Regions from separate parts of the Arthrobacter sp. M71 S08 genome, predicted to be linked through region 2. Evidence: riboswitches for the same ligand, from Rfam matches in the RefSeq annotation. Region 2 holds a riboswitch; each other region holds the start of a gene.
The links. Region 2 has a riboswitch for cyclic di-AMP ahead of AC5RTB_RS15365 (LysM peptidoglycan-binding domain-containing protein). Riboswitches for the same ligand answer to the same signal wherever they lie in the genome.
Positions count from the first base shown of each region.

Region 1: another riboswitch for cyclic di-AMP. It lies ahead of AC5RTB_RS00245 (NlpC/P60 family protein); the one in region 2 lies ahead of AC5RTB_RS15365 (LysM peptidoglycan-binding domain-containing protein).
Region 3: another riboswitch for cyclic di-AMP. It lies ahead of AC5RTB_RS04600 (M23 family metallopeptidase); the one in region 2 lies ahead of AC5RTB_RS15365 (LysM peptidoglycan-binding domain-containing protein).

Region 1 covers NZ_JBNHEY010000001.1:41,077-51,023, forward strand. The annotation lists gene AC5RTB_RS00235 (iron-dependent transcriptional repressor DtxR) at 108-812, shown strand; cyclic di-AMP (ydaO/yuaA leader) riboswitch at 932-1,119, shown strand; gene AC5RTB_RS00240 (M23 family metallopeptidase) at 1,124-2,122, shown strand; cyclic di-AMP (ydaO/yuaA leader) riboswitch at 2,275-2,426, shown strand; gene AC5RTB_RS00245 (NlpC/P60 family protein) at 2,432-3,244, shown strand; gene AC5RTB_RS00250 (NlpC/P60 family protein) at 3,272-4,096, shown strand; gene AC5RTB_RS00255 (HNH endonuclease) at 4,309-4,809, shown strand; gene mobA (molybdenum cofactor guanylyltransferase) at 4,806-5,423, shown strand; gene AC5RTB_RS00265 (DUF6457 domain-containing protein) at 5,437-5,721, shown strand; gene AC5RTB_RS00270 (molybdopterin molybdotransferase MoeA) at 5,718-6,971, shown strand; gene AC5RTB_RS00275 (FdhF/YdeP family oxidoreductase) at 7,009-9,366, opposite strand; gene fdhD (formate dehydrogenase accessory sulfurtransferase FdhD) at 9,518-9,947, shown strand, end outside.
Region 2 covers NZ_JBNHEY010000009.1:64,149-74,095, forward strand. The annotation lists gene AC5RTB_RS15345 (alpha/beta fold hydrolase) at 1-2,462, shown strand, start outside; gene AC5RTB_RS15350 (NAD-dependent epimerase/dehydratase family protein) at 2,459-3,454, shown strand; gene AC5RTB_RS15355 (ABC transporter permease) at 3,487-5,112, opposite strand; gene AC5RTB_RS15360 (ABC transporter ATP-binding protein) at 5,112-6,029, opposite strand; gene AC5RTB_RS15365 (LysM peptidoglycan-binding domain-containing protein) at 6,209-7,162, opposite strand; cyclic di-AMP (ydaO/yuaA leader) riboswitch at 7,167-7,325, opposite strand; gene AC5RTB_RS15370 (YtxH domain-containing protein) at 7,467-7,748, opposite strand; gene mutM (bifunctional DNA-formamidopyrimidine glycosylase/DNA-(apurinic or apyrimidinic site) lyase) at 7,826-8,830, opposite strand; gene rnc (ribonuclease III) at 8,846-9,568, opposite strand; gene rpmF (50S ribosomal protein L32) at 9,626-9,829, opposite strand; gene AC5RTB_RS15390 (YceD family protein) at 9,832-9,947, opposite strand, start outside.
Region 3 covers NZ_JBNHEY010000002.1:155,233-165,179, forward strand. The annotation lists gene AC5RTB_RS04585 (FecCD family ABC transporter permease) at 1-920, shown strand, start outside; gene AC5RTB_RS04590 (ABC transporter ATP-binding protein) at 922-1,809, shown strand; gene AC5RTB_RS04595 (siderophore-interacting protein) at 1,920-2,990, shown strand; cyclic di-AMP (ydaO/yuaA leader) riboswitch at 3,118-3,297, shown strand; gene AC5RTB_RS04600 (M23 family metallopeptidase) at 3,454-4,101, shown strand; gene AC5RTB_RS04605 (diacylglycerol/lipid kinase family protein) at 4,105-5,103, opposite strand; gene AC5RTB_RS04610 (hypothetical protein) at 5,215-5,451, shown strand; gene AC5RTB_RS04615 (SGNH/GDSL hydrolase family protein) at 5,457-6,266, shown strand; gene AC5RTB_RS04620 (MarR family winged helix-turn-helix transcriptional regulator) at 6,295-6,792, shown strand; gene AC5RTB_RS04625 (glucose-1-phosphate adenylyltransferase family protein) at 6,789-7,925, shown strand; gene rpmB (50S ribosomal protein L28) at 8,177-8,413, shown strand; gene rpmG (50S ribosomal protein L33) at 8,413-8,580, shown strand; gene rpsN (30S ribosomal protein S14) at 8,583-8,888, shown strand; gene AC5RTB_RS04645 (HU family DNA-binding protein) at 9,144-9,434, shown strand; gene AC5RTB_RS04650 (bifunctional copper resistance protein CopD/cytochrome c oxidase assembly protein) at 9,557-9,947, shown strand, end outside.

The sequences.
Region 1 (9,947 bases), on a different contig from region 2:
AACCTTGTGGGGCGTAGGGATGACGACGGCGGCCCACCTTCCAGGGACTGCAGGCAGCCGCTGCATCAACGCTCAATCCGCACCAGTGCCAAGGAGCTGAACCCCGCATGACGGACCTCATCGACACCACCGAGATGTACCTGCGGACCATCCTTGAGCTCGAGGAAGAAAACATCGTGGCCCTGCGTGCGCGGATCGCAGAGCGTCTTCGTCACTCCGGCCCCACGGTGTCCCAGACGGTGGGCCGAATGGAACGTGACGGGCTGGTTGTGGTGACCGGTGACCGTCACCTTGAACTGACCGAACTCGGACGTCGACGGGCCACCGAGGTGATGCGCAAGCACCGGCTGGCTGAACGCCTGCTCTCCGATGTGATCGGTCTTGACTGGGCCTATGTCCACGATGAGGCCTGCCGGTGGGAACACGTCATGAGTGAGCGGGTCGAGCGGCGCCTCTACGAATTGCTTGGGAAGCCGACACAGTCGCCCTACGGCAATCCCATTCCCGGCCTCGAAGCGATCGGCGGAACGCCCTCCGAAACCTTGACCCTCGGTGTGTGCACTCTCAGCGAAGCTCTGGAGACGAACACCGCCGGCTCCGCTGTGACTCTTATCCGCCTGGCTGAACCTATCCAGGTGGATCCCGAACTGCTCACGCAGCTGGATGAGGGTGGCCTGCGTCCCGGAGCGTCCATGACCCTTCAGGCGGTGGGTGACTACGTGTCTGTTCGGGTGCCCGGTGTAGAGGGCGCACTGGAACTGCCGCCGGAAGTCGCTTCACACGTTTTTGTGGCCGTTCATCCCCAGTCTTAACCAAAGGCGGGAAGCTCTGGATTGCCTAAGGTTATCCACAGTTTGGTTACGAAATGATTACGGTCGGCCTCGTCGATCTATAGTTGATATCTGGCGCTGATACTCCAGCGTTACCTGGTTCGCATGCCTAACCCTGTCAGCGAACGCAGTGTTGAACAGATGACAGGGGCGGAGGACCCACCACCGGTCATGGCCCGCCATGACCTTGGGGTGAAGTTCCGGATGCTGCCTTATCGGAGGTATTCGAACCGAGTTTTCTCATACTCGAACCCGACAGCTAACTTCGCAGGCGGAAATGAGAAAGGGTCTCCTTGTCAAACACTGCTTCGGGGCGTCGCCGTGCCGGCACCCCGGTCGTTGAAGCGCGGCCGCGTGACGCCCACAGGCGCCACCGGGCCGAGCGAATCGCCCACCTCACAGCCGCTCACGTCGCTGTGCCGGCCACTTCAGTTGTCCGGGAGTGCGCGACCCCGACGGCGCCGGTTGGTGCGTGCGCGGCTGCGCCGATGTCCCGGAGGGAAGCCCGCAATGGCTCCGTGGCGCCTGCACAATCCGCGCCTGGGGCCCAGTCCACTGTTAGCCTCCGTCCCCGAGACCCGCAACGGATTGAACGACGACGACGCGCGGTCACCGCACGCCGGGATGTTTCCCTGGCGGGGCTCAGCCAGAAGGTTGCCATTGCCGCCGCTGCATCCGGAATGGTCCTCACCGTCGCGCTGCCCACAACCGCAGCAGTCTCGCCTTCCGACGCGCTGACTGTTGCTGCTCCAGCGGAGCAGGACGAGCCACAGCCAGTCCAGGCTGCCGCAGGTGCGGACGTCTCGTTTGACCGGGCTGCTCTGAACGGCAAGTTCGATCCCGACGCGAAACTGGCCGAGATGGTCTCGGCTTCGGGTAATGACATCGTGACCGCAGAATCCCAGGGTTCCCTCTCGGCGCCACTGGACGGCGGAGTGATGAGCTCGCCCTTTGGTTCCCGAATCAGCCCCATCACCGGCGCCGGTGAGCTCCACACGGGGCAGGACATGAGTGAAGCCTGCGGAACGGCCGTCAAGGCCGCAGCGGCCGGCACCGTGACTTTCGCAGGGTGGCACGCCTACGGTGGCGGCAATCGCATTGTTGTGAAGCACGCCAACGGCCTGGAGACCACCTACAACCACCTGTCCGCGATGGACGTGACAGTGGGTCAGGTAGTTGACCGGGGTGAAGCTATCGCGAGGGTGGGATCCACCGGCGCTTCGACGGGGTGCCACCTGCATTTTGAGGTCCTTGTCGACGGCAAGAACGTCGACCCGTTGGGTTGGCTTTGAACGGTTTCAACGCCGTCGTAATCGAGAACACACCGTTCCGTGATCGGAATGTGACATACCTTAAATTCTGAGGTAGCGTTCAACTCGTGCCGAATCGCAGGGGGTTCGGCACTCTCGCGCAGATCGCCTAGCTCTGCCACTGCGCGAGGTCCGTTCGTAAATCGCATGGCAGGGGCGGGGGAACCAATTGCGGGCTTCTTTCCAGAAGTCCTTGGGGTTAAGTCGCAGGATTTGAGACGATCCGCGGCCGGGTGACTCCCATCCGAATCCGACAGCTCACCTCGCAGGCGTAGGGAGAGGCAATTTAACGTGTCAAACAGCTCTGCGCTGGGCCGCCACCGTGCGGTGCCGGCTCATACAAACTCGCTCGCAGCAATCTCGAAGGCTGTATCTTCGAACGCCGGTTCCGTAGGACGCCAGGCAGCGGTCATTGTGGCAGCTTCCGGCCTGGTCCTCACGGCCGGACTTCCGGCCCACGGCGCATCCGACGCCCAGCGCTCGGCGCAGGCCGTCAAGACGCTCAGCACAGTCGCCGTTCAGCCCACCGCAGTCAGCGCTTCTGCTGATGCGACTGTCACCTTCGAGCGTGCGGCTGTCGAGGCTGTAGCTGCTCCGGTTGTCGAGGCCGTTGAGGACGCTCCCGTCGCAGCGCAGGCTGAAGTTGTCGAGGCGGCCCCCGCCCCGGCCTCGACCGTCGAAACCGTCGTCGAGGTCGTGACGCCGGCCGTCCAGGTCGCAGCAGCAGCCCCGGCCCCGGCGAAGGTGGAGCCCGCCGCAGTTGAGGCTCCCGTTCCGGTCAAGGCGCCCAGCGCCAGCGGAGTCGGAGCAGCACTGGTCGGCTCGGCCTACTCCCAGATCGGTGTCGCACAGGATTGCACCGCTATGGTCGAGAAGGCCCTCCGCTCAATCGGCAAGTCCGTCGGCGACATCGCTCCGAGCGACTTCTTCGCTTTCGGATCAGTCGTCCCCACTCCCGCTCCCGGCGACCTCGTGGTCTCCGGTGGTCACGTTGCCATTTACGTAGGCAACGGTCAGGTCATCAGCGGTGGCCTGAACGGTATGAACACCGGTCTTCACAGCCTGTCCGATCTCTCTGGCTACAGCTTCGTCCGCGTTAGCTAAGAACCAGAAAACCTGGAGCTCACACATATGACCCCGAACATCCGTGCCATCGCGCGCCACCGCGCCGAAGTGCAGCGATCAGCCTCTCTCTCCACCATTGCGCGCGCCGTCGGTGGCAACGCCGGCGGCGTAGGTCGCCAGGCAGCCGTCATCGCCGCGGCATCCGGTCTGGTTCTTACCAGCGGCGTTGCCGCAAACGCGGTCGAATTGCCTGCGGAGCGCAACACCGTCACCACCACCCTTGAGGTTCAGCCTGCCACGGCGCCGATCCAGGCACCGGCCGATGCAAAGATCTCCTTCAACAAGACCGCCGTCAAGGCCGTCGCCGCTCCTGTAGTGGTTGCCCCTGTAGTTCAGCCGCAGGCCGAAACTATTGAGGTCGCTCCCGCTGTTGCACCGGTCGACGAGGCAGAACCTGCCGTAATCGAGCCCGCAGTAGCAGTGGAAACAACGGCCACTGTCGCGGCGCAGCCGGCCATCGCCAAGACGCCTGCCCCCGCAGCAGCCGCCCAGGCGTCCTCGGGCGTAGCCGCCACCATCGCTGCTGCCGCCAAGGCGCAGCTGGGAGTGACCCAGGACTGCACCCGCCTCGCCAGCAACGCCCTCGCCGCTGCAGGCATCAACTTCCACGGATGGCCGGCCGGCTACCTCTCCCTCGGCCGCACGGTCAGCGCTGCAGAAGCTATCCCCGGCGACCTTATCTACTATGCCGACGGCGGGATGGGCCTGGCCCACATCGCCGTTTACATCGGCGGTGGCCAGGCCGTCCACGGTGGGTTCAACGGCAACCAGACGGTCATCGCGCCGGCTGAGCTCGGATCAGGCCCCGTGTTCATCCGCGTCGGCGGCTAACTCTGCAACAGATTCGTATGAAGCCCCTCGCCGTAGCCGGCGAGGGGCTTTTTCGTGCCCGTCTGCCGGGAAAAGCGAGTGTGGCGATTGACGAACCATGAGCCGAACGGCTTACTCTTGCACTGTTAATCCGAAGTACCTTCGCTGTAGCTTCAGGGACGTCAGGGATTTTCCGGAATCTTCTGGGCTATGGACGGCAAAGAGGAATGTGCATGCGCACTCTCGTTCTTAATGCTGGATATGAACCACTGGCGGTGGTTACCTTCCGCCGGGCGCTGGTGCTTGTTCTCACAGGTAAAGCCAGCGTCGTCGCAGAAGGGGAGGACCCGGTGGTTGGCCCCAACGAAGTTCTGTCCAGGCCTTCAGTCATTCTGCTGAACCGGTATGTGAAGATCCCGTATCGCAATAGCACGGTAGCAACGCGACGCGGCGTGCTCAGGCGTGATAATCATATGTGCGCCTACTGCGGTAAGGCCGCATCCACCATCGACCATGTGGTCCCGCGCTCGCGCGGGGGAGAGGACAGCTGGGAGAACCTCGTCGCCTGCTGCCTGAGATGCAACAACGCGAAGGGGGACAAGACCCTCGGGTCCCTCGGCTGGTCACTCCGGGTTGTGCCCAGGCCTCCCCGCGGGACTTCCTGGCAGATCCGGGAACTTGAGAAACCCTCGCCGCAGTGGAGCGAGTTCCTGCCCGCCGACAACGCGGCGTGAGCAGCCCGGAAGCGGACGGGAGCGCCGCCGAAGAGTTGATGTTCGACGCCGTCGTGCTCAGTGGCGGCAGGTCGTCCCGACTGGGCGGGGTTCCAAAGTCCTCCCTGCGGGTCGACGGCACATCGCTGCTGGTGCGGACCTGTGACGCGCTCGAATCGGCGCGACGGCTCGTCGTGGTCGGCGGCCCCTCGCCCGACTTGCCTCCGAGAGCGGAGCTGATCCGGGAGGACCCACCATTTGGTGGGCCGGCGGCGGCGGTGCGCGCCGCCGTCATGCATTTGGGGGACAATCCCGCGCCCTGGGTGCTTGTACTCGCGTGCGACATGCCCCGCATCAGCGACGCACTGCCCTCGCTCACCGCGGGTGCCCTCGCAACCGGGTTATCGGTATTGGCGCACGACGGCGGCAGGGACCAGCCGCTCGCAGCCCTGTATCGCTGGACTGACCTCGCGAGTGCTGTTGATCTGCAGGAAGTAAGAAACCTGTCTATGCGCGCCCTCCTTGCTAGGGTGACATGGAGTCCAGTCGAAGTTCCCGCGGGCTCAACCATCGACATCGATACGTGGTCCGACGCCCGGCAATTCGGGGTGGAGGAGCCAGACGCGGGCAAATAGCGAGAGGTTCACCATGGAGGATCGGGATCGCCTGCTCAGGCAGTGGAGCGAAAAGCTTCTGGAGATATTCGAACTTGAGGGCACGGAGGTTGACGTTGATGCCGTCCTGGCCCTGGCGGGCCAGGCCGCGCACTCCGTGGTCCGCCCTGCGGCTCCGCTCACGACTTTCATCGCCGGTTACGCGGCAGGAATGGCAGTTGGGTACGGTCAGGCGGACAGCGCCACAGCCATGCGGTCGGCAATGCAGGCAGCGCACTCCGCCTGTCCGCCCATCGTCGAGACGGAGGACCGCCGGTGAGCGGTTTCGGGCACAACGTCACTTGGCAGGAAGCACGGCGGCTAGCGTACGAATCCGCCACACCAAAGACGGCGCAGACCGTGAACCTCGCTGATGCTCTCGGCCAGACCCTGGCGGAACCCGTTGTGGCGCTGCAGCCCATCCCGCATTACGCGTCCTCGGCGATGGACGGCTGGGCGCTGAACGGTGAGCCGCCCTGGACGCTCGTTACGCCGGTGCAGAAGGATGAGAGTCCCTGGCACCGCGCACACGAGCATAAGAAGTCCGGGTACGCCACGCTGGAACCGGGCCAGGCAACCTTCATCCTCACGGGCGGTGTCGTCCCGCCGGGGGCTACCGGAATCCTGCGTACGGAGCACGGAGCCGTCCGCGACGGTGTGCTGACCCGTAACGAACGCGCGCGGGCCGACGAACCCGCGGGGAACGAGCATATCCGGCCGGCCGGCGAGGAAGCCGCCGAGGGAACCGAGACCATCCGAGCCGGCTCGGTGCTCAATCCGGCACAGATCGCCCTGGCTGCCGTCTGCGGGTGGGACACGCTCCCGGTCCTTCGCGCTCCCCGCGTCTCCCTGCTGCTGACCGGCGACGAGGTCATCGAGGCGGGACTGCCCGAGCCGGGCCAGGTCCGGGACACCTTTGGTCCGCAGCTGCCCGGCCTCGTCACCATGCTGGGCGGCCATGTGGACACCGTGGCCCGCGCACGCGACGATCTTGACGACGTCGTCGCCGCGATCAGCGCGGAGGCATTGGACGAACTTTCACTGGCGCGGGCGTCCGGCGATGTTTTGATCAGTACCGGCGGCACCGGGGCGTCCGACGCCGACCACATCCGCCGTGCGCTGGCGGTGCTCGAAGCCGACTTCATCATCGACGGCATCGCGATGCGGCCGGGACACCCCACCCTTCTCGCGAGACTGCCGGACGGGCGCTTCTTCGTCGGTCTGCCAGGCAACCCCCTGGCCGCCATGATGGCCCTCCTGACGGTCGGCGCACCCCTCCTGGCCGGACTGCGCGGAGCCGCCTTCCCTGAATCGCGCTCGATCCTGGTCGGTGAGGCATTCGAGCCGCTGCCCGGACGCACCCGGCTGGTGCCATACCGCCACGAGAGCGGGCGCGGAATGCCAACGGTTCACCACCGTTCGGGCATGCTGCGGGGACTGGCAGACGCCGACGGGGTCCTCGTGATCCCGGAGCAGGGCTGCGAACCCGACGAGAAGGTAACCGTGCTGCCCCTCCCGTGGTTCAGCTAACCGGGGGCCGGTAGCTGAACCACGGCGCGCCCGCCGGTTAGACGGTTGCGGGCATGTCCTTCTGGCTGTTCTCTTCGCTGCTGCCGCCGGCAGGGCCGTCCCCTGCTGCCTCGAGGCGGACGATGACGCCCTTGGAGACGGGGGTGTTGCTGCCCTGGACGGTGTCATCCAGCGGCACCAGGACGTTCCCCTCCGGGTAGTAGACGGCCGCGCAGCCGCGGGCGGTGGGATAGGCCACCGCGCGGAACTTGCGCAGCACGCGGTCCTTGCCGTCGATGTACTCACCGTGAACGTCCAGCAGGTCGCCGTCCTTGAAACCCAGTTCGGCGAGGTCCTCGGGGTTCACGAACACGACATGGCGGCCTTTCTTGATTCCGCGGTACCGGTCGTTGTAACCGTAAATGGTGGTGTTGAACTGGTCATGCGAGCGCATGGTCTGCAGGATCAGGCGCCCGGGCGGGCAGTCCATGGGATCCAGTTCATTGACTGTGAGCAGCGCCTTGCCGCTCGGGGTGTTGAACTTCCGCGAATCGCGGGGCCCGTTCGCCAGCAGGAAGCCGTCCTTCTCGCGGATTCGGCGGTTGTAGTTCTCGCAACCGGGCACAACATGGGCGATGTGGTCGCGGATGCGGTCGTAGTCGTCCTCGAAACCCTGCCAGTCAGCGGCAACCCGGTCCCCAAGAGTGGCCTTCGCGAGCCTACTTACGATGGCGATCTCGGAGAGCAGCCCTGGCGCTACCGGCTCAACCCTGCCCTCGGAGGAGTGAACAGCGCTTACGGTGTCCTCAACCGAGACGAACTGCGGGCCGGTTGCCTGAATATCGATCTCGGTGCGGCCAAGCGTCGGCAGAATCAGCGCTTCCTCGCCGACCACGGTGTGTGAACGGTTGAGTTTCGTGGATACCTGCACATTCATCTCGAGGTTCTGCATGGCCGCTTCCGTCGCCGCCGTATCGGACATCGCGGCCGCGAAGTTTCCGCCCAGTGCCATGAAGAACCTGATGTCGCCGTCGCGCATCTCCCTGACGGCGGCCACCGCGTCGACACCGTGCTCGCGCGGCGGCTCGAACCGGAATTCCTTTCCGAGCGCGTCAAGGAACGACGGCGGCATCTGCTCCCAGATGCCCATGGTGCGGTCGCCCTGCACATTGGAGTGCCCGCGAATCGGGGAGGCCCCTGCACCCGGCCGGCCGATGTTTCCGCGCAGCAGGAGCAGGTTGATCATCTCCTTGATGGTGCCGACGCCGTTCTTCTGCTGCGTGACGCCCATGGCCCAGGTGATGATTACCTTCTTGGCTTTGATGTACCGGTCAGCCAGCTCGTCGATCTCCTCCGAACGCAGCCCGGTTGCCTCGAGTACCGTCTGCTCATCCAGGTTCGCCAGGTGCCCGCGCAGCTCATCCAATCCCTCGGTGTACTGAGCGATGAACTCATGGTCCAGCACGGTGCCGGGATTCCTGTCCTCAGCTTCGAGCACCCGCTTGGACAGAGCCTGAAGCAATGCCATGTCCCCGCCGGCGCGGATCTGCAGGAATTGATCCGCGAGATCGGTTCCACGCCCGACGACACCCTTGGGCTTCTGGGGGTTCTTGAACCGGCGCAGGCCTGCCTCCGGCAGGGGGTTGACGGCCACGATCTGGCCGCCGTTCTCCTTCTGCTTCTCCATGGCACTCAGCATGCGGGGGTGGTTGGTGCCGGGATTCTGCCCGATCACAATCATCAGATCGGAGTTGAGGTAGTCGTTGTAGGCGACGGTCGCCTTGCCGATCCCGATGGTCTCGCCCATTGCGACGCCGGACGATTCGTGGCACATGTTCGAGCAGTCGGGCAGGTTGTTGGTGCCAAGTCCGCGGATGAACAGCTGATAGATGAATGCCGCCTCGTTTGAAGCACGGCCACTGGTGTAGAACGCGGCTTCATTCGGGGATGCGAGGCTCTTGAGCTTCTCGGAAACGATGGTGATCGCCTCATCCCAGCTGATGGGCCGGTAGTGGTCTTCGCCGGCGGCCTTGTACACAGGCTCGGTGAGCCGGCCCTGCATGCCGAGCCAGAACTCGGACCGCTCGCGCAGTTCGCTGATCGAGTGCTCGGCCCAAAACTCCGACGAAACCGTGACCGGGGTGGCCTCCCACGTGACTGCCTTGGCGCCGTTCTCGCAGTACTCGAATGTGCTGCGGTGGTCCGAAGGATCCGGCCATGCGCAGCTCATGCAGTCGAATCCCTGCTTCTGGTTCATCCTGAGCAGGGTGCGCACTGTCCGTTCGACGCCCATATGTTTGATTGCGGGCTGCATCGAGTGATAGACGCCGGGCAGTCCGGCAGCCCAGTCCTTGGGCTTACCAACATCGAGATCGTTCTCGTCAGCTTCCTCTACGGGAGGGTTTGAGCGAGTCATCGCGCATCCTTTCTAGGCCGCTTCTCAGCGTTGAGTGGTCCTACGTGACCATTGTCGCTCAGAAGCCACTGAAGGGTATACCGGATGTGCCGGTGGCTGGGCGGCGGGCGGTGAACTAGGCTCGACCCAAACTTATTCGGAAGGCACGTCGATGACGCGAGTAATGGATCGGCGCAAAATCATGCGCTACAGGCTTGACGGCCCGGTCACCCAGAGGGAGGACCGACTTGCCGGTGAGGAACCGCTGGAGATTCGGTTGGGCGGCCGTGCCTTCAGCGTCACCATGCGCACACCCGGAGATGACTTTGACCTGGTGGCAGGCTTCCTTGTGTCCGAGGGAGTGGTTGCCGAACAGGGCGAAGTATTGGCGCTCCGCTACTGCGCGGGCGTGGATGAGGAAGGCCGGCAGACGTTCAATGTGGTGGAGGCGCAGCTCCGGCCGGACGTTGCGCTGCCGGACGCGTCGATGGATCGCCATGTCTACACTTCCAGTTCGTGCGGTATCTGTGGGACAGCCTCGATTGATGCGGTCCGGAAGTCGGCCCGTTTTGACGTGCACGACGACGGCGGCACGGTGGACC
Region 2 (9,947 bases):
GCACGCTGCTGTGTGTGCACGGAAATCCGACCTGGTCCTATCTTTGGCGCTGCCTGCTGGCCGCAGGTGTCCGACACGGCTGGCGCGTCGTCGCTGTCGATCAGCTTGAGATGGGCTTCTCCGAGCGGACGGGACGGAAACGGCGGCTCGCCGACCGCGTTCGCGACCTCGAGGACTTCGTCTCCTCGCTCGGGCTGAGCGGACCGCTGGTGACCGTCGGCCACGACTGGGGCGGAGTCGTCAGTCTCGGATTCGCCGACCGCAACCGTGCCGACCTCACCGCGGTCGTCCTCACCAACACGGCCATCCACCAGGACCCGGGCTCACCCATCCCCGCGCCGTTGCGCCTCGCACTCAACGGCGCTGTTCACCGGATGGGAACATCGACCACGCCCGCTTTCCTCGAGACAACGCTGGCGCTGGCGCGCCCACGCCTCTCCGGTGATGTGCGTGCCGCCTATCGCGCGCCTTACCGCTCGGCGGCCCGGCGTCGGGGCATTGAGCAGTTCGTCGCCGACATCCCCGTCGGTCCGGAACACCCAAGCCACGCAGACCTGACCCGGATCGCCGAAGGCATACGGTCCCTTCAGGTACCAGTGCTCATGCTCTGGGGCCCGGGCGATCCCATCTTCTCCGACACGTACCTCGAGGACCTTGTCCGGCGCCTTCCCCAGGCCGATGTGCACCGGTTCGAAGGTGCGAGCCACCTGGTTATTGAAGACCGCGACATCGCCACGCCGCTCTTCGATTGGCTGGATCAACCCACCGCAAACGACGACGGCCGGCCGGCACATGGTTCCGACGGAACCTTTATACCGCTATGGCAGCAGATCCGGGAACGGGGCAGCGGTCCGGCTGCGGACACGCTCGCTATCGCTGACATGGGGCACGACGGCGCGGTGGCCAACTCGCGCTCCTGGCGGGACTTGGACGCCCAGGTCAGCCGCCTCGCTGCGGCGCTGAACAGGATCGGTGTGACGGCCGGCAGCCGGGTCAGCCTGATGGTTCCCCCGGGCATCGAACTGACCGTTCTCATCTACGCCTGCCTCCGTCTCGGTGCTGTGATAGTCCTTGCGGACGCCGGGCTTGGCGCCAAAGGACTGAGCCGGGCAGTCCGCGGCACGGTGCCGGACTTCCTGGTCGGCATTGAACGGGCACTGGCCGCCGGTCGAGTCTTCGGATGGCCAGGCGTCCGCATCAGCGTTGGACAGGTGCCGCCGGCGCGTGCCCGCCTGCTCAGGGTGAACCACCGACTCGAGGACCTCGCAGCAGAGCGCATCACTTATGATGGCGCCGATCCGGCTCCCGACTCGGACGCGGCGATCCTCTTCACCTCCGGATCAACAGGACCGGCGAAGGGGGTCGTGTACACGCACCGCCAGTTGTCCGCAATGCGCGACACCCTCGCTGCCACTCTGGATCTGGTGACCGGCAGCGCGCTGGTTGCGGGATTTGCTCCTTTCGCCCTCCTCGGCCCCGCACTGGGAGCAGCTTCCGTCACCCCCGATATGGATGTCACCGCGCCGCGTACGCTGACAGCGCGTGCTCTATCCGATGCCGCCGCTGCAATCGAAGCCACCACGGTGTTTGCCTCCCCCGCCGCCCTGCGCAACGTCCTCGCTACAGCCTCGGGCATCACTTCTCACGGAAAACAGGCGCTCCAGCGGGTAAAGGTCGTGCTCTCGGCTGGGGCGCCCATCCCCGTAACCCTCCTTGAGCACCTGCAGCCACTGGTGCCGAATGCCTCACTGCACACCCCCTACGGAATGACCGAGGCGCTTCCTGTCACGGACATACAGCTGGAGCAGATTCGCGAAGCTCTCACCGGATCCGTAACAGGAGCGGGCAACGGCGTTTGTGTGGGCAGGCCCGTTCCAGGGGCAGAGATCAGGGTCAGTGCGCTCGATCACCAGGGCCTGGCCTCAGGCGAGCCCTCAGCGGAACCGGCCGTCACCGGTGAGATTCTTGTCCGTGCTCCCCACGTCAAGGACCGCTATTACCGGTTGTGGGTTACCGAACGCGAATCCTCGCGTACCACGGGCTGGCACCGTACCGGCGACGTGGGGCACCTTGACGCGGAGGGGCGACTCTGGGTGGAAGGCAGGCTCGCGCACATCATCACGTCCCCGAACGGCGTCGTCACGCCGGTGGGTCCCGAGCAGACGATCGAACAGCTCCGGGAGGTCCGTCAGGCAGCCGTTGTTGGTGTTGGCCCATCGGGCACCCAGGCTGTGGTCGCCGTCGTCGTGACTGCTGACGGAACGAGCGCCGCCGGCCTTGCTCCGAGCAGTCTGTCCAAGAGCATCAGGAAGGCGCTCCGGCCGAGTGGAGTACAACTCGCTGCCGTGCTGACCCTTCCGTCTCTTCCCACGGACATCCGTCACAACGCGAAAATCGACCGGATAGCCGTGGCGAGCTGGGCTGAGGAAGTTCTCGAGGGGCACAGGAGGAAGACGCCGTGAAGGTCCTTGTCACCGGCGCCAGCGGGATGCTTGGGAGCGCCGTAGCCTCCCTGCTCGTGCGGAATGGGCATGCCGTCCGAACTTTCCAGCGCCGTCCCTCCGGGGTGCCCGGTGCCGTCGACGTCTCGGGCCATCTGACCGACCCTACGGCCGTAGCGCGCGCTGCAGCCGGGGTTGATGCCGTTATCCACCTCGCAGCAAAAGTGTCGTTCACGGGCGGTATCGATGAGTTCCACCGGGTCAACGTACTCGGAACAGCGGATCTCCTGAAGGCCGCCAGGGCAGCCGGTGTCGTGCGGTTCGTGCACGTTTCCTCGCCATCGGTGGCCCACGCGGGACGATCGCTGTTTGGGGCCGGCGCTGAACCGGCCGATCCTGATCACGCGAGGGGGTCCTATGCCCGCACCAAGGCGCAGGCGGAAATCCTCGCCTTGGGCGCAAACGACGACAGTATGTCCGTCGCCGTCATCCGGCCACACATCGTCTGGGGGCCCGGCGACACCCAGTTGGTGGAGCGGGTCCTCAACCGTGCCCGCGCGGGCAGGCTGCCACTACTCAGCGGCGGTACCGCGCTCGTCGACACAACCTATGTGGACAATGCCGCATCGGCCATCAGTGCCGCACTGGAGCGCATGGAGTGGGTGCGCGGGTTGCCGCTGGTTGTCTCGAACGGCGAACCGCGGCCAATCGGTGAACTCCTCGGGAGCATCTGCTCAGCCGGCGGTGTGCCGGAGCCGCGCAGGTCAGTCCCCGGGTGGCTCGGCAGAGTGGCAGGAAGCGCCGTTGAGACCCTGTGGCGGGGTTCAAACCCCGACGGTGAGCCACCGATGACCCGGTTCCTCGCCGAGCAGTTGTCCACGGCGCACTGGTTTGACCAGCGGCAGACCAGGTCCCTGCTGGACTGGACACCTGAAGTGAGCCTGGACGAGGGCTTTGCACGGCTGGCAGAGCACTACAGCAGCCGAACACCACGGCATTCCTCCGTTTCCTGAGTCTTCGCCCTTCCTTGAGTCCTCACCAGGGTTCAGGCAGTGACGTCGCGGCGGCCGATCAGCACGGCGGCGGCCCCCGCGAAGGTGGCGGCCGCAGCGACCAGCAACACGGCACTGATCGGATCAAACTCTTCGACGGGCATTGCCGAGGAGTGGCGGAACGGGCTCAGGTCCTGCACCCAGACGGGCAACCCCAGGAGGCCGCCGAACTGTCCCAGGACCAGTGCGGCGGCTAGGAAGCCCCATCCGGCGCCAATGCTCACGCGCGGGAACACGGAGTAAACAAGCGCCGCCACGGCAGGAAATATGGTCGCGGCCGGGGCATGTGCGAGGCTGGCTCCCACAACGGACGCTCCCCGTGTACCAAGGGATCCTGACAGCGCAAGGCCTGCTGTCGCGGAACACCCGGCCACGACGACGAGAACAATGATCGATATGCCCGCCACCACCAGGTTCGCGGCGACCCATCGGCCTGCGGTGGCGGGTGCGGACAGCAACAGTTCCGCCCTTCCTTCCACTTCTTCAGCCCGCAGCCGTAGAACTGCCTGCACACCGGCAGCAGCGGCAAGAACAGAGGCGATGCCCAGCAGCGCAGTGAGGAAGAGATCGACGATTCCTGCCCCGGGGGCCGTTCCTGGAGCCAGCCGGTCAAACAGGTCCTGCATGGTTGGGTTGCCCGCAATCACATCGGTAACCACCGGAGCCAATCCGCCGGCCAGACCTCCTATGACCGCTCCGGCGATGCACCACCCCACGAGGGTGCCACGCTGCAACCGCCACGCCAGGCCGACCAGGGATCGACCTGTTCGCCCTGCTCTTTCCCTTCCGGTCCGTTCACCGAGGAGGCTGGCACCCAGATCCCGGCGACTCCGGATCAGGAGCGCAATCAGACACAAGATTCCAGCCACGAGGCCCAGGGCGACCACCGGCCGGGCATCGGCTTCAGTGAAGGGGCGGACCCGCTGTCCCCATCCGATGGGGGAAAACCAGGAAGGCCATGCCGGGTCGACTCTCAGAAGCCCGGCGTCGGGCTCGCCCAGCGCGTCGCCAATTCCCCTGATCAGATAGGCGAGGCCGACGACGGCCGCTGAAACCCCGTTTGCGCCGCGTCCCGTAGGCATGAGCTGGGCGATGACCGCTGCGGCGGCCGCAAAAAAAAGGCCGACGACGCCTATTGCGCCGCCCGCCAGCATCGATCCAGCGAGCGGCAGCCCGGCGGCGGCGAACCCGAGTCCGGAGGAACCGCTCAGGACGAGACAGGCCAGCAGGCTGAGCAGGAGGGTCGCTGTCAGCGCGGCGGTGCGCGGAACGGGAGTCGACTCAAGGATCTCGCTACGACCGGATTCCTCTTCGGCCCGGGTGTGTCTGGTCACGAGTAAAACTCCCATGAGTCCTGCCAGGACAGCCGTGAAGGCATAACCCTGGAAGAACACTACGGAGCCGACGCCCGTGCCGTCCGGCAGCCCGCGGAGAAACCGGAATGCGGGACTGGCGGAAGCGACGGACACGATCCCCGCACGCTCAGCGGACGCGGCGAACTGGCTGGACACTGCTGCGGCCGCAAGCAGCCCGAGCACACTGATTCCTGCCAGCCAACCCGGGAGGAACCAACGATCGCGGACCAGGTGCATCCGCAGCACCGGCAGGACCCCGGGCATCACGTTGATCGATCCGCCGAAGCCGCGCCGGCCTGAGTATAGTGCCGGAGGAACAGCTCCTCGAGGGACGGCGGGTTGGCAGTGATCCCCGTCAGTCCTGCCCGGGAGAGGTGGGCCAGCACGGTCGGCAAGTGCGTCTGGTCGGCGTCAAACTGGATGCCGCCCGGCACCGAATGCACGTCGTAAACGCCGGAGAGGCCGTCGAGTACAGCTGCAGTCCGCGCCCCTGCTACGAGAAACCGCGTGCGGCGGAGGTGCCGGAGTTCGGACAGCGTGCCCGATTCAACCACAGTCCCGGCACGAATGATGGTGATGCGCTCACAAAGCTGCTCCACCTCGCTCAGGATGTGGCTGGAGAGCAGGACAGTTGCACCTTCGGTGCTTACACGCTGGACCTGTCGTCGGAACACGGCGTCCATGACTGGATCAAGACCGGCACTCGGCTCGTCCAACAGATAGAGGTGCGCGGGCCGCGCGAACGCCGCAATCAGCGCAGCTTTCTGGCGGTTGCCCTTCGAATAGGTCCGTGTCCGGCGTCGGGGATCGAAGTTGAACTCCTCGATAAGCTCGCGGCGCAGCCTCCCGTCCGCCCCGCCGCGCAGGCCGGTGAGCAGATCAATCACTTCACCGCCGCTCAGGTCCGGCCAAAGATTCACATCACCCGGCACATAGGCGATGTCCCGGCGCGCGCGGACGGGCTCGACCCATGGGTCCACACCCAGGACCCGTACGGAGCCTCTGGTGGGGCGCATGAGTCCAAGCAACAGCCGGAGGGTGGTGGACTTCCCGGCGCCATTGGGCCCGAGGAACCCGTGGACTTCACCCGCACGGACTCGCAGGTCGAGTCCCGTCAGCGCAAAGACTGAGCCGAACTTCTTGACGAGGCGCGAAGCCTTGATCACGTGTTCCGGTTCCATGGCAGGGCATTACCTCCCGTGCGTCGCTCTGAGGAAGACAGCCTATCCCGGTGTGCAGCGGCACCGGCAGGGCGAGAAACCGTCCTTCTACTTGGTCCTCCCGGACACTTGCCTCGACATTAAACACCACTGGGGAGGACCTTTTCAGGTCCTCCCCAGTGAGAAAGGCTAGCCGAAGACTAGACGCGCACGAAGAACGCGCCGGCGAGGTCGCTCAGCGGGTGCTGCATGGTGAGGTTTGCACCATTCATGCCGCTGCTGATGACCTGGCCACCGCCAGCGTAGACAGCCACGTGGCCACCGGTGATGACCAGGTCACCCGGGGCCGGCGTGCTTACCTGAGCGCCGTAGGCAGCGAACTGCATGGGGCCGAGGTCGCCGACGGGCTTGCCGGCTGCAGCCATTGCGATCTCAACGAGGCGGGTGCAGTCCTGAACAGCGCCGCCGGCGAGCTGTGCCCGGGCCGAAGCGAGGATCGAGGCGCCTGCGCCGCTTGAAGAACCGTCAGCCACGGTGATCTTGGAGGACGCTGTGGTGATGTTCATGGTGCTGGTCTCTGCCGGTGCCGGAGCTGCCTGAACCTGCGGTGCAGGTGCAGGTGCGGGAGCCGGTGCCGGAGCGGCAGCAGCCGGTGCAGGTGCGGGTGCGGGAGCCGGTGCCGGAGCCGGAGCAGCTGCAGCAGGAGCCGGAGCGGCTGCAGCGCTGCCGGACAAGCTGATGACCTGGCCCGGGTAGATGATTGATTCCCAGCCGAGACCATTCGCAGCGAAGATGGCGTCGAGGCTGACACCGTAGTTGCCGGCGATGGAGCCGAGGGTGTCTCCGGCCTGAACGGTGTGGGTCGGAGCGTTTACAGCAGGTGCCGGAGCAGCAGGAGCCTCGACGACGGGGGCCGGGGCAACGGGCGCCGCTGGTGCCTGGACGCTGACCTCAGCGGCCGGGGCGGTGGCGGAAGTGGTGGTGGTTCCCGCGCTGGCCGGAAGGGCGGCTCCGAACATGATGCCGGAGGCTGCTACAACTACAGCTGCAGGGCGGCCAACGGTGCCAGCGTGCGAGCTGACTGCCTTGGACACGATCTGCATGGTGCTGGGCGGAGTTGCACGGTGGCGCGCGATATGACGGTTTTTGGACACGGAAATAGCCTCTCCCAACGCCTGCGGAGTTAGCTGTCGGATTCGGATGGGAGCCACCCGGACGGCCGGCATTACAGCCGGTGCGTCTTCACCCCTAGGACTTCACAGAAGTCCGCTAATCTGGTTCCCCCGCTCCTGCCGCAGTGTGTAGCGAACGGACCTTCCGGCGGCGGCAGGATTAGGCAATCCACCAGAAGGAAGCCGGGCTTTTGAGCCCGGCGTATCCACAACGTTACATACCTATCGTTGAATTGTCACGTTTCGGTCACGGAGAGGCTGGTCACACGTACTGCAGCGCATCGGATCAGATCTTGTACTCCATGTTCGGGTCTTTCGGAGTGTCGTTATCGCCGCCGCGATGCATCGCTGACTGCGCCTTCTTCAGAGCCTGCTCAGCCTGCGCCTGAACCTCGGGCGCCTTGGCCTTCACCGTCTCGGATGCCTGGGAAACCTTGCCCTGAACCTTAGGGCTGTTCCAGAGCTCGTTTGCCTTGACCTTGATCTGCTCGTAGCTGGCACGACCTGCCCGGGCGCCCAGAACGTAGCCTGCCGCCATGCCTGCTGCAAAAACCAACTTGTTCTTCATCGCGTTACTCCTGACGTGTCGGATGCTGAAACATCGAATCTAATCAGCATACTTACTTTTGTCACGTCAGGGGATACTTACCACCGTCCGTTGCGCGGCCGCGGCTGGCATCGGGGGCAGGTGTACGAGGAGCGGTTCATGAACGTGTCCCGCCGGATGCGCGAGTCCAGACCGTCCGCCGAGCATCGCCGGCAAGGTTCACGTTGCCGGCCGTAGGCGTTGAGTGAACGTTCGAAGTAACCAGAGGCGCCGTTGACGTTGACGTACAGGGAATCAAAGCTCGTGCCTCCTGCCTCGAGCGCGCGAGTCATCACGTCGCGGCAGGACGCAAGCAGTCGGGCAGCTTCCGCCCGGCGGAGAGTGTCGGTGGGGCGCGCATAGTGCAGCCTGGCAGCCCACAGTGACTCGTCGGCATAGATGTTGCCGACTCCCGAGACCAGAGTCTGGTCGAGCAGTGCACGCTTCAACCCCGTGCGCCGAGCCCGCAGCTTCCGGTAGAACTCGTCGAAGGAGAACGCCGGGTCCAGCGGGTCCCGGGCGATATGAGCCGCCTCGAGCGGCACGAGTGGTGAGGGATGCTCCCCCAGCCCACCGGGAAGCCCGTCCGGTGTGGACATCATGCTTGTGACGAAGAGTCCCCCGAAGATTCGCTGATCAACGAAACGGAGCTCCGCCGGCAGCGGTTCGCGTCCGTAAGCCGTGGAGAGCCGCAGCCGTACCTTCAGGTGTTTCTCGTCGGGCTGGCTATGGTCCTCGACCAGAAGCTGTCCGCTCATCCCAAGGTGCGCCATCAGCGCTACCGGTTCCCTGCCCGCCGGGAGTCCGGCCGGAGTCGGCGGGGACGACGATGCAGGGCCACTGCCGTCGTCGTCATCAGTAGCGAGCGGTAGCCAGAGAAACTTCCCGCGTCGCACCGCATCGGTGACGCGAGCCCCGACAAGATTACCCCTGAAGTCTTCAGCGCCGAGGGCGTGACGGCGGATCGAGCGGGGGTCAAGAACGTCAACCGCCTCGATGCGGCGCCCGCTGACCCAGCGTGCGAGGCCCCGGCGCACAACCTCCACCTCAGGAAGTTCAGGCATCACGAGCTCCCGGGATCACGTGGACTGACGTGCCGCCGTGTCAGTCTGCGCATCGATATTACCTAGCTGCAGCAGCTTCCAGGAGGCTGCTGCAGCCTCCTGCTCGGCTTCCTTTTTGGAGCGGCCGGAACCGGAACCGTAGCTGGTTCCGCCGATCACAAGCACGGCTTCAAACCTGCGGTCGTGGTCGGGGCCGAATCCGGTGACCTTGTAGTCGATCACGCCCATACGCTGCGCGGCGGCGATTTCCTGGATGCTGGTCTTCCAATCGGTTCCAGCACCGAGCGCGGCAGCGTCCTGCAGAACCGGACCGATAATGCGCATGACCAGACGCCGCGCCGTTTCCATGCCGTTGCTGAGGTAGGTGGCGCCGATGATGGCTTCCATGGTGTCAGCGAGGATGGACGACTTGTTCCACCCGTTGGTGAGCTTCTCGCCCTGCCCCAGCAGGATGTGTTGTCCCAGGTCGAGACCACGGGCAATCTCGGCGAGGGCACGCGTACTGACGACGGCGGAGCGTCTCTTGGCGAGCTCGCCCTCGGAAAGATCCGGATTGTCCCGGTACAGGGCGTCCGTGACCGAAAGGCCAAGGACGGCGTCGCCAAGGAACTCAAGGCGTTCGTTGGTGGGGATGCCGCCCTGCTCATACGCATAAGACCGATGCGTCAGGGCAAGACGAAGCGTCTCGGCGTCAATACTGACACCGAGACGCTTCAAAAGATCTTCAGAACTTTCCACGCAGGCGACGCTTTCGCGATCGTTGCCGGCAGCACCGTGAAGCGGTGCCGTCAGCATTTAGACGTCGGCTACCTTGCGGCCCTTGTACTCAAGGAACAGCTCGGTACCGGCGGAGTCGGTGACAACCTTGGCCTGGTGGGCAAGGCTGTAGGTGACGCGACCGTTCTCCACCGTCTTCATCAGCTTGGGAGCAACAGCCTTCCACTGGGATCGGCGTGCACGCGTATTCGAGCGGGACATTTTCCGCTTGGGAACAGCCACGACTAACTCTCTTCTCTCTTGTCTGACTCTGTCTTAACTTCTGGTTCCGCTGCCTCAGGGCCGGCGGCCGCGCCGGCCAACCCTGTCAGAGCAGCCCAGCGGGGGTCGAGGACCTCGT
Region 3 (9,947 bases), on a different contig from region 2:
TCCTGCTGGGCCGCTACACCGTGACCATCCCCGACTTCTTCCGCATCGTGGCGGGCGCCGACATCCCGGGGGCCAGCTTCATCGTGATGGAGAACCGGATTCCCCGCGTCCTGATCGGGGTCATGATCGGTGCAGCCTTCGGCGTTGCCGGGGCGGTGTTCCAGACCATGCTCCGCAACCCGCTTGCCAGCCCCGACATTATCGGCATCAGTTACGGCGCCAGCGCGGCTGCCGTTTTCGCGATCGCGTTCCTCGGTGCATCCGGCCTTGTCCTCTCGGGCTTCGCCATGGGCGGTGCCCTGGTGATTGCGCTGGCCATCTACTTCATTTCCCGGCGGGGTTCAGTGGCCGGGTACCGGCTCATCCTGGTCGGCATCGGGTTCGCCGCGGTCCTGCAGTCCGTGGTCAGCTTCCTCCTCACCCGCACCGACATCACCGTTGCAACTGATGCCCTCGCCTGGCTGAACGGTTCGCTCAACTCGAGCAACTGGGAGCGGGTGAGCATACTGTTCGTTGCGCTGGTGGTGCTGGCGCCCGCCGTCGTCGTACTGTCCCGTTCGCTGCGCGGGCTGGAACTGGGCGATGACGCCGCCGCCGGACTTGGCGTGAGCGTCGAACGGTCGCGGCTGGCGCTGATCGTCACCGGAGTGCTCCTCGCCGCGGTCGCGACTGCGGCTGCCGGACCTGTCTCCTTCATCGCTTTCCTCTCCGGCCCGATCGCCAGGCGCTTTCTCGGCGGGTACCGCCCGCTGGTGACTGCGGCGCTGGTCGGAGCGGTCATTGTCCTGGCAGCGGATTTCGTGGGCGCGAACCTGATTCCAGGAGTTTCCCTGCCGGTCGGAGTGATCACGGGCGTCCTCGGCGCCCCATTCCTCCTCTGGCTTCTTGCCACATCCAACCGATCAGGCCAGGGAGGCTGACATGAGGTTGAACGCCAAAGACCTGACGCTCGCATACGACAACCGGCCGGTGGTCGAGGACCTCACGGTTGAACTGCCGGCGGGCAAGGTCACGGTCATCGTCGGGGCGAACGCCTGCGGCAAGTCCACCCTGCTCCGCGGGCTGGCGCGTTTGCTGAAGCCCGCGGCGGGAACAGTGCTGCTGGACGGCAAGGACATCCACTCACTGTCCACCCGCGCGGTGGCGAAAACCCTCGGGCTGCTCCCGCAGACCCCGGTGGCCCCGGACGGAATCGCCGTCGTGGACCTCGTGGGCCGTGGCCGTTACCCCCACCAGGGCTGGTTCCGCCAGTGGAACCACGACGACGACGCGGCCGTTGCCTCCGCCTTGCGGGTCACCGACACGCTGGAACTCGCAGACCGTAACGTCGACGAGCTCTCCGGCGGCCAGCGGCAGCGCGTCTGGATAGCCATGGCGCTGGCGCAGCAGACCGACATCCTGCTCCTGGATGAGCCGACCACCTTCCTCGACGTGGCCCACCAGGTGGAAGTCCTCGACCTCATCACCGATCTGAACCGTACGGCGGGCACCACCGTCGCGATCGTCCTGCATGACCTGAACCTCGCTGCGCGGTACGCGGACCACCTCATCGCCATGAAGGGTGGCCGCATCGTCGCCGAGGGCTCACCGTCGAAGGTGGTTACTGCGGAGACGGTCGCCGATGTCTTCGGTCTTCAATCCCACGTCATCCCGGATCCCGTTTCAGGCACGCCGATGGTAGTGCCGATCGGGCGGCATCACGCCGCTCCCCGCAACGTAAGCGCAAAGACCACACGGGAGGGCATCCCGGGTTTTTTAGCGAACCCGCAGGACGGGCTACCCGCACCGGCAATGGAGGCAGCATCGTGACAGAAGGCAGCACAACGCATCGGGTCCCAAGGACGAGATCGAAGTCAAGGCAAGATGCAGGACAAATTACAACCCCGCGAGCGGCCGGGCGTGCGGGCGCGCTGTCTGCCGTGTCCGCGATCCGCGCGTTCAACGTCGTGGTCAGCCGCGTGGAGCCGGTCAGCCCGAATTTCCGGCGCATTACGTTCGGCGGCGCGTGCCTTTCCGACTTCGGCGTCCAGGGTTCCACCCTGGATCTCCGCATCAAGGTGATGATCCCGCCGGCCGGCGGCGAGTGCGCCGACCTCGGCGCTCTCATGGACGGCGCGGGCAGCGGGTGGTACCAGCAATGGCTTTCCCTCGAGCCCGCCGAACGCGGGCACATGCGTACCTACACGGTCCGCGAATCACGCTGCGACCTGGAAGTTCCCGAGCTCGATGTCGACTTCGTGATGCACTTCGACGCGGACGGGAAGGGCGGCCCCGCCTCGCAGTGGGCCGCATCGGCCGAGCCGGGCGACCGCGTCTGGCTGATCGGGCCGAACATCCATGCCGCAACCTGCTCCACCGCCGGCGCGTACGGCGGCATCGAGTGGCGTCCGGGACTGGCCCAGAACGTTCTGCTCGCGGGCGATGAGACTGCCGTTCCGGCGATCAGCGCCATCCTCGAATCCCTCCCGGAACACATCAGCGGCCATGCATTCCTGGAGGTCCCGGATGCATCGGACTGCCAGGACATCCGGACCCGGTCCGGCGTCGGGATCAGCTGGCTGGTGCGCGGCGGCCGTCCGCACGGCGAACTGCTCGATGCGGCAGTCCGGCAGGCGGTCAGGGTCCCTGGTTGGGTATCCCTGGCGGCGCCCTTCCGCGTGAGCCTGGGCTCGGACACACCCTCAGGACAGGCGCTTGCCGCGGCAGCCTGTGCGGGAGGTCCTGAACGGGCAGCCGGGCCCGAGCCGGAAGATATCGACATCGACAAGAACATCCTCTGGGAGACGCCCCAGTTGCTGGATCCCGCGGCCCTTGATGGCTCGCTGAACCCGGACAAGCCCTCGGGTGCGCTGCCCTTCTACGCCTGGATTGCCGGGGAAGCCGCGGTGGTCCGGGGATTACGCCGTTACCTGGTGCGGGACGTCGGCATAGACCGCAAGCAGGTCGCCTTCATGGGGTACTGGCGCCGGGGTAAAGCCGAACTCGCATAACACGCAGCCATACGATCCTTGGGATTGGCGCATAACGAAATTGTAACTTTCGGCCGGATGCCGTAGCGTTGAATCAGGTCATCCGTATCATCGTGGCCGCCGGACTGTACGCCTAGCCCTGTCACCTGTCCGGTTCCCGTTCATTTCGAAGACAGGGGCGGAGAACCCAATCCTGGGCAGTCGGTCTGCTGCCTTTGGGGTGAAGCCTGCACAGTCCTTGACCCGCCCTGGCGCGGCTATCGAGGTAAGGCCGAGTGACTCTTGCTCGAACCCGACAGCTAACTTCGCCGGCGTCAAGAGAGGCAATCCCTTGTCCCAGCAAGATTCCGTGGGCACCCCTGTGCCTGTTTTGTCCGGTCACCGTTCATCCCCATCAACCGCCGAAAGCCTGACCCGCAGGGACGCGCGCCTTCATGAACGCTCCCAGCGTCGCGTCCGCGTATTCCTTTGCGCTGGTGGAGCCTTGGCTGCGTCAGCGTTTGCATTGACGCTGGCAGGGCCGCCGGCGCTCACCGAAGCAGGGCTGATGAGGGTGAGCGAGACGCAGAGCGTCACTGCGCCTGAGGATGTCGCGGTGGATTTCAGCCGCGAACCGGTTGCACCGTCGTCCGCAAGTGACGTACCGGCTGAGGAGAGCAAAGTTTCGACGCTGTCCGCGGGCGAAATCACTGTCGCGAACGCCGAAGCGCCCAAGAAGCCGGTAGAAAAGCCTGCCGAGGAGCCATCGCTCGGTGCACCGGTGAGCGAAGTTTCGGTGGCTTCCCCTTACGGCAACCGGGTCAACCCGATGACCGGGTACGGCGAGGAAATGCACACAGGTACGGACTTCGCCGGCGCCTGCGGCACGCCGGTACTCGCCGCCGACTCAGGCACCGTGACCGAGTCCGGGTGGCACCCCTATGGCGGGGGCCAGCGCATTGTGATCGACCACGGCGGGGGACTGCAGACCACCTACAACCACCTCGCCTCATTGGGCGTCACCGTTGGTGAGAAAATTGACCGCGCAGACGCTATCGGCGCAGTTGGCACTACTGGCAACTCCACCGGCTGCCATCTGCATTTCGAAGTGCTCGTCGATGGGAAGACAGTCGACCCGAGCGGCCGCCTCTAGCGCCTACGGCACGGGGTTCGTGAGGATCGCCGGGTCCTTCTTGCCGTACGGCATCCGCAGCTTCAGCGAATTCGGCTCAACCCGGAAGGACATGTGAGTGCCCTTGCCGAGGGGGTCGCCGTCGAGCTCGATCTCCAGCGGAGTGTCAGACTCCACCTCAGCGGCCTTGCATTGGTAATACTCCACCGATGGGTCCTTGCCCTTGCCCCGCGCCAGGAGCTTGCCGACGACAGCGAACCACCCGAGCTTGCCGCGCGGCGCGATGGTCATGATGTCCAGCAGTCCGTCGTTGAGCTTGGCGCCCGGGAAGATCTCCAGGCCGCCCATTATCTTTCCGCAGTTGCCGCCCATGACGCTGCGCAGGCGGCGGGTGACCCGCTTGCCGCCGTCGATCGAAATATGAACCTTGGAGGGCTTGCCCGGGAGGTTCCGGATGCCGGCGTCGACGTATGCAAGCCAGCCCACCTTGTCCTTGAGGTCGTCGCGCGTGTCAGCCATCACCGAAGCGTCGAAGCCAAGCCCGGCCATCACCAGGAAAACATGCGCGTCCTGCGCCCGGTCCACGTTCACATGCACCACGTCGATGAACCGTTCGGTGCCACCGAGCGCCGCTTCGACGGCTCCCCGGGGGTCATCGACGTCGATATCGAGGTTCCGCGCGAGCAGGTTGCCTGTGCCCAGCGGCAGCAGGCCGAGTGCCGTCGTCGTGCCTGCCAGTTCCTCCGCCACGCACCGTACGGTGCCGTCACCGCCTGCCGCGATGACGACGTCGACCCCTTCCCTGAGAGCCTCCTGCGCCTGGCCGTGCCCCGGATCGTCCTCGGTGGTCTCGAGGAAGAGGGGTTCCTGCCACCCCTTCTCGAGGCTCAGCTCCGTGACGATTGCGCGGATATCCTCGTCGGTTGGCTTGACCGGGTTGAGGATCAGGGCTGCGCGCTTTGTCCGCGATTCCGACTGCGTTTCGGCCCGCGTTTCAGTCTCGGTGTCCGGCAAGGAAGCCATGCGTATTCTCCTGACGAGAGTGGTTGTAATCGAGCTTAGCGTCTGCCCTCGCCGGGTGTGCGGAGAGTTTTACGGGACTATGCTGGGTGGGCAAAACCAGAAGGAGGAGCCATGACACAGGACCAGTCCAGCGCAGGCGAGGGCAACGGGCCGGAAGAGGACACCGAGGGCAACGCCCTGAGCGGATCTCCCACGTTCCCCAACCCGTCCACGGCCCGTCCGACCGGTGACACCACTGGGTTCAACGGCTCGTACACAGAGACCGAGCATCACACCCAGCACGAATACGACGCCGAGCACCAGCGGAACGAGGGTGACTCCACCCCTGGTTCCGACGGGGAGGACTGACACTCTTGGGTACTGAGTCTCCGGGCACTGAATTCGCCCATCGATATGTCGCCCTTGGCGATTCCTTCACCGAGGGTGTGGGGGATTGGGATCCGCAAAGTCCCAACGGGGTGCGCGGCTGGGCTGACCGCGTCGCCGAGCAGCTGGTCCTCGCCGACCCTTCCTGGGGCTACGCGAATCTGGCCATCCGAGGCCGGAAAATGCGGCAGATCCTCTCCGAACAGGTCGATGCGGCGCTTGCCCTGAAACCGACCCTGGTAACCATCTACGCAGGAGCCAACGACATCCTGCGGCCCTCCATTGATCTGGACGCGCTGCTCGCAGAGTACGACGCCGGCATCGCCCGCCTGCGGAACAGCGGTGCTGCTGTGGTCCTCTTCACCGGGTTCGACTCGTCGAAATCGGCCGTCTTCGGCAAGACGCGCGGGCGCACAGCCATCTACAACGAACTCGTCCGCGAAATCGCGGACCGCCACGATGCCGAGCTGGCCGACTACTGGCGGATGCGGGAGTTCCAGAACTGGGGCTACTGGGACGTCGACCGGATGCATATGTCCGCTGCCGGGCATACGCTCATGGCGGTTCGGGTTCTGGAAGTCCTGAAGTCCGCCCACAGCATCGAACTGCCCGAACTTGAGGCCCGCCCGGCTGCATCGAGGCTTGTGCAACTTCGCAAAGATGCCCTGTGGGCTCGCGACTACCTTGGACCGTGGGTGGGCAGACGGCTACGCAGGCAGTCATCCGGGGACGCGTTCACCGCAAAGTACCCCGAACTGACCCACCCGGTCCGGACACAGCAGACAACGTCCCCGTGAGAGCCGGTCGTCTGCGAGAATGATCGTCATGACTGGCGCGCGGTGGTTGAATCCGGCCGAAAGACAAGCGTGGCTTGCCCTCTATGCAGTAGCTACGATGCTGCCGGGGACGCTGGACGCCAATCTGAACAAGCGTGCCAAGATCACCCTGTTTGACTACCACGTCCTCGCGATGCTCTCGGAGGCCGAGGACCGGACGCTTCCCATGAGTGAGCTCGCCGGCCGGTCAAACGCTTCGCTCTCGCGGTTGAGTCACGTGGTCACCAAGCTGGAGACCCGCGGGTGGGTACAGCGGAGCCAGAGCACCAGGGACCTCCGGGTCACCACCGCTTCCATTACCCCGGACGGCCTCGACAACCTCCAGTCACTCGCCGTCGAGCATGTGGAGCATGTCCGGGAGCTGGTTTTTCAGGGACTCGATGAGCAGGACATCGCCGACCTTGAACGGGTGGGCAAGAAGATCCTGGCCCGGCTTGATGACGGGCACTGGATCCTGAAGCAGTCGCAGCCGGCGGGTTCGGTGTGACCAAGCCGTCCGTGCTGGCGCTGATTCTGGCCGGAGGTACAGGCGGACGGCTCGGTGCGCTCACAGACAGGAAAGCCAAGCCCGTTGTGCCGGTGGGCGGAACGTACCGCCTTATCGATGTCCCGCTCTCGAACCTCCACCACAGCCACATCTCGGATGTCTGGGTGGTGGAGCAGTACCAGCCCAAATCGATCAATGACCATCTGGCCAACGGCCGTCCCTGGGACCTCGACCGCACCAACGGCGGACTGCGGCTGTTGCCGCCTTTCCAAGGGGAGCACGGCGAAGGCTTCGCGGTAGGCAACGCGGACGGCCTGTACCGGCAGGCGGACTTCATCCGTCAGTTCGATCCGGATCTGGTCCTCGTCCTCAGCGCCGACCACCTCTATCAGCTCGACTACCGCGACGTCCTCGAGACCCATCAGGACACCGGTGCGGTACTCACCATGGTGACCAAACAGTTCGACGGCGATGCCTCCCAACACGGTGTCGTGGAGGTGGAAGGCGGCCTGGTGACCGCTTTCGAATACAAGCCCGAAAAACCCCGCACCGATGTGGTGGCGGCGGAGATTTTCCTCTACTCCACCGATGTCCTGCTGGCCACGCTTGAGGAACTGCATGAAAAGGAGGGCGAGCTGGAGGATTACGGGGACCAACTGATCCCGTACCTGGTCGAAAACTGCACCGTCGCAGAGCACCGGCTCGATTCCTATTGGCTGGACCTCGGCACACCGAAGAACTATTACCGCGCGCATATGGACCTCCTGGCAGGGAACGGCCTGGCTTTCGACGATCCCGCATGGCCGATCCTCAGCGCCAGTCCCCGCAGGCTGCCCGCCTTCATCGAGGACACTGCGCGGATCGGGTCCAGTCTTATCTCTCCGGGCGCCCGCATCGCAGGATCCGTCACGCACAGCGTGATAGGACCTGACGCAGTGGTGGAGGAGGGCGCCGTCGTCGAGCATTCAGTGGTGCTTGACCGGGTTCGCGTCCCTGCAGGTACGGTGCTGCGTTGGGCGGTCGTGGACACCGGCGCCCACCTCAGTCCCGGTGAGATCGGCGAAACCGACGTTGTCACGGTCGTTGACGCCAACGGTGAGGCCTCGCATCCTGACGAGTCGAGCGGCAGCTGAGCGCCCCGCGATTGGTCTTAAAGCGGGCCGCCTCCTAGAATGGAAAGGCATCAGGTGGCGGAGCGTGCGCAATTGCTCCGGTTCTCGGAACTTCTTCTCGTCCGAGGTCCGGTAGTTAGGGGCTCAGGTTGCGCAAAAAACGCGAACATCCGACGGCCATTTCGGCCGTCATCACGGTGACGCCCCTGAACGCATTCCATGGCAGGTAGCACTGGCTGTTTCCTGTTTCATTCAATCTTTGGAGGATCGTCATGGCAGCTCACTGCCAAGTGACTGGGGCCGAGCCGGGCTTCGGGCACAGCATCTCGCACTCGCACCGGCGCACCAAGCGCAGGTTTGACCCGAACATTCAGAAGAAGCGCTACTGGGTTCCGTCCCTGCGCCGTAACGTAACGCTGCAGGTATCCGCCCGCGGCATCAAGACCATCGACGTCCGCGGTATCGACGCCGTCGTCGCTGAGATCCAGGCTCGGGGAGTGAAGCTCTAATGGCAAAGGACAAAGACGTACGTCCGATCATCAAGCTGAAGTCCACGGCCGGCACCGGGTACACCTACGTGACCCGCAAGAACCGCCGGAACGACCCGGACCGCATGGTTCTGATGAAGTATGACCCCAAAATTCGCAAGCACGTCGAATTCCGAGAGGAGCGCTAAACATGGCTAAGAAGTCAAAGATTGCTCGTAACGAGCAGCGCAAGGTCATTGTTGAGCGCTACGCGGCCAAGCGCCTCGAGCTCAAGAAGACGCTTGTTGATGAAAACGCAACGGATGAGGCTCGTGAGGCTGCACGCCTCGGCCTGCAGAAGCTGCCCCGCAACGCTTCGCCGGTTCGCCTGCGTAACCGCGACCAGATCGACGGGCGCCCCCGCGGCACCCTCCAGAAGTTCGGTATCTCGCGCGTTCGCTTCCGCGAGATGGCGCACCGCGGCGAGCTGCCCGGCGTGACCAAGTCCAGCTGGTAGATGCCTGCGGCTGAGACACCTCAGTGAACTGAGATCAGGACGGTGACCATGCGGTCGCCGTCCTGATCGTTTTAATGCCACCGGTACGTACCCGGGCCGCTTCCAGCTGGGAAATAGGGCTGAATTCCGCTAAATACCGGGCAAAAACGCGCCAATCTGCGGGACTTTGCGGTTGAAGCTGATAGGTTTTCCTCCAGAAGCTTCGCCAGCACGGTGAGGTTCTGAATAATCCGCACAAGTCCAGGAGGACACACATTGGCTAAGAAAGAGACCAAGAACCGCAGCGAACTGGTGGCCGAGGTAGCAGCAAAGGCTGACACCAGCCAGACTGCCGTGAACAGCGTGCTGGATGCCCTGTTCGACGTTCTCGCTTCCTCCGCCAAGAACGACGTCAAGGTCACCATCCCAGGCTGGCTGGCAGTCGAGCGCACCGAGCGTGCAGCACGCACCGGCCGCAACCCCCAGACGGGCGAGACCATCGAGATTGCAGCAGGCAGCAGCGTCAAGCTCACCGCCGGCTCCAAGCTCAAGGCTGCCGTCAAGTAGGTCAGCTGATTCGGGGACTGCCACCACCTGCGTGGCAGTCCCCGTTTTTGTTAAGCCGGGCACCGGGGCAGGCCCGTGCGGAAGGCCACGTTAGTTGGTCGTTGTTCTACTGCGGGTAGACAATGGAGAGCGTGGCCACAACAACAAACCAGTCGAAGCCCGGCAGCGCGGGTGCCACCGGCCAGGCCCGGGTCAGGCCGGGCTGGCTGATTGCCGCGGGTATCACCGTCCTTGTCGCGGTGGTCCTCGCCCTCGCCTTCTCCGGAGCAGCCGCGCCACGCCAGCTGAGCGACCCCGGCGTCCTCACCCGGTGGGGCCTGCCCGTGTCCAAGGCGGTCCACAACATCTCGGTTGCCGCCGTCATCGGTTCTCTCGTCTTCGCGGTGGTGATCCTGCCGCGGCACGCCCGTTCGCGCAACGGATCCCGCCGCTCCGGCACGGGCACCGCCGACTCGGAGGCGGAAGAGACTCCCGCGTTCTCAAGGGTGATGGCGCTTGCGTCCTGGGCCGCCG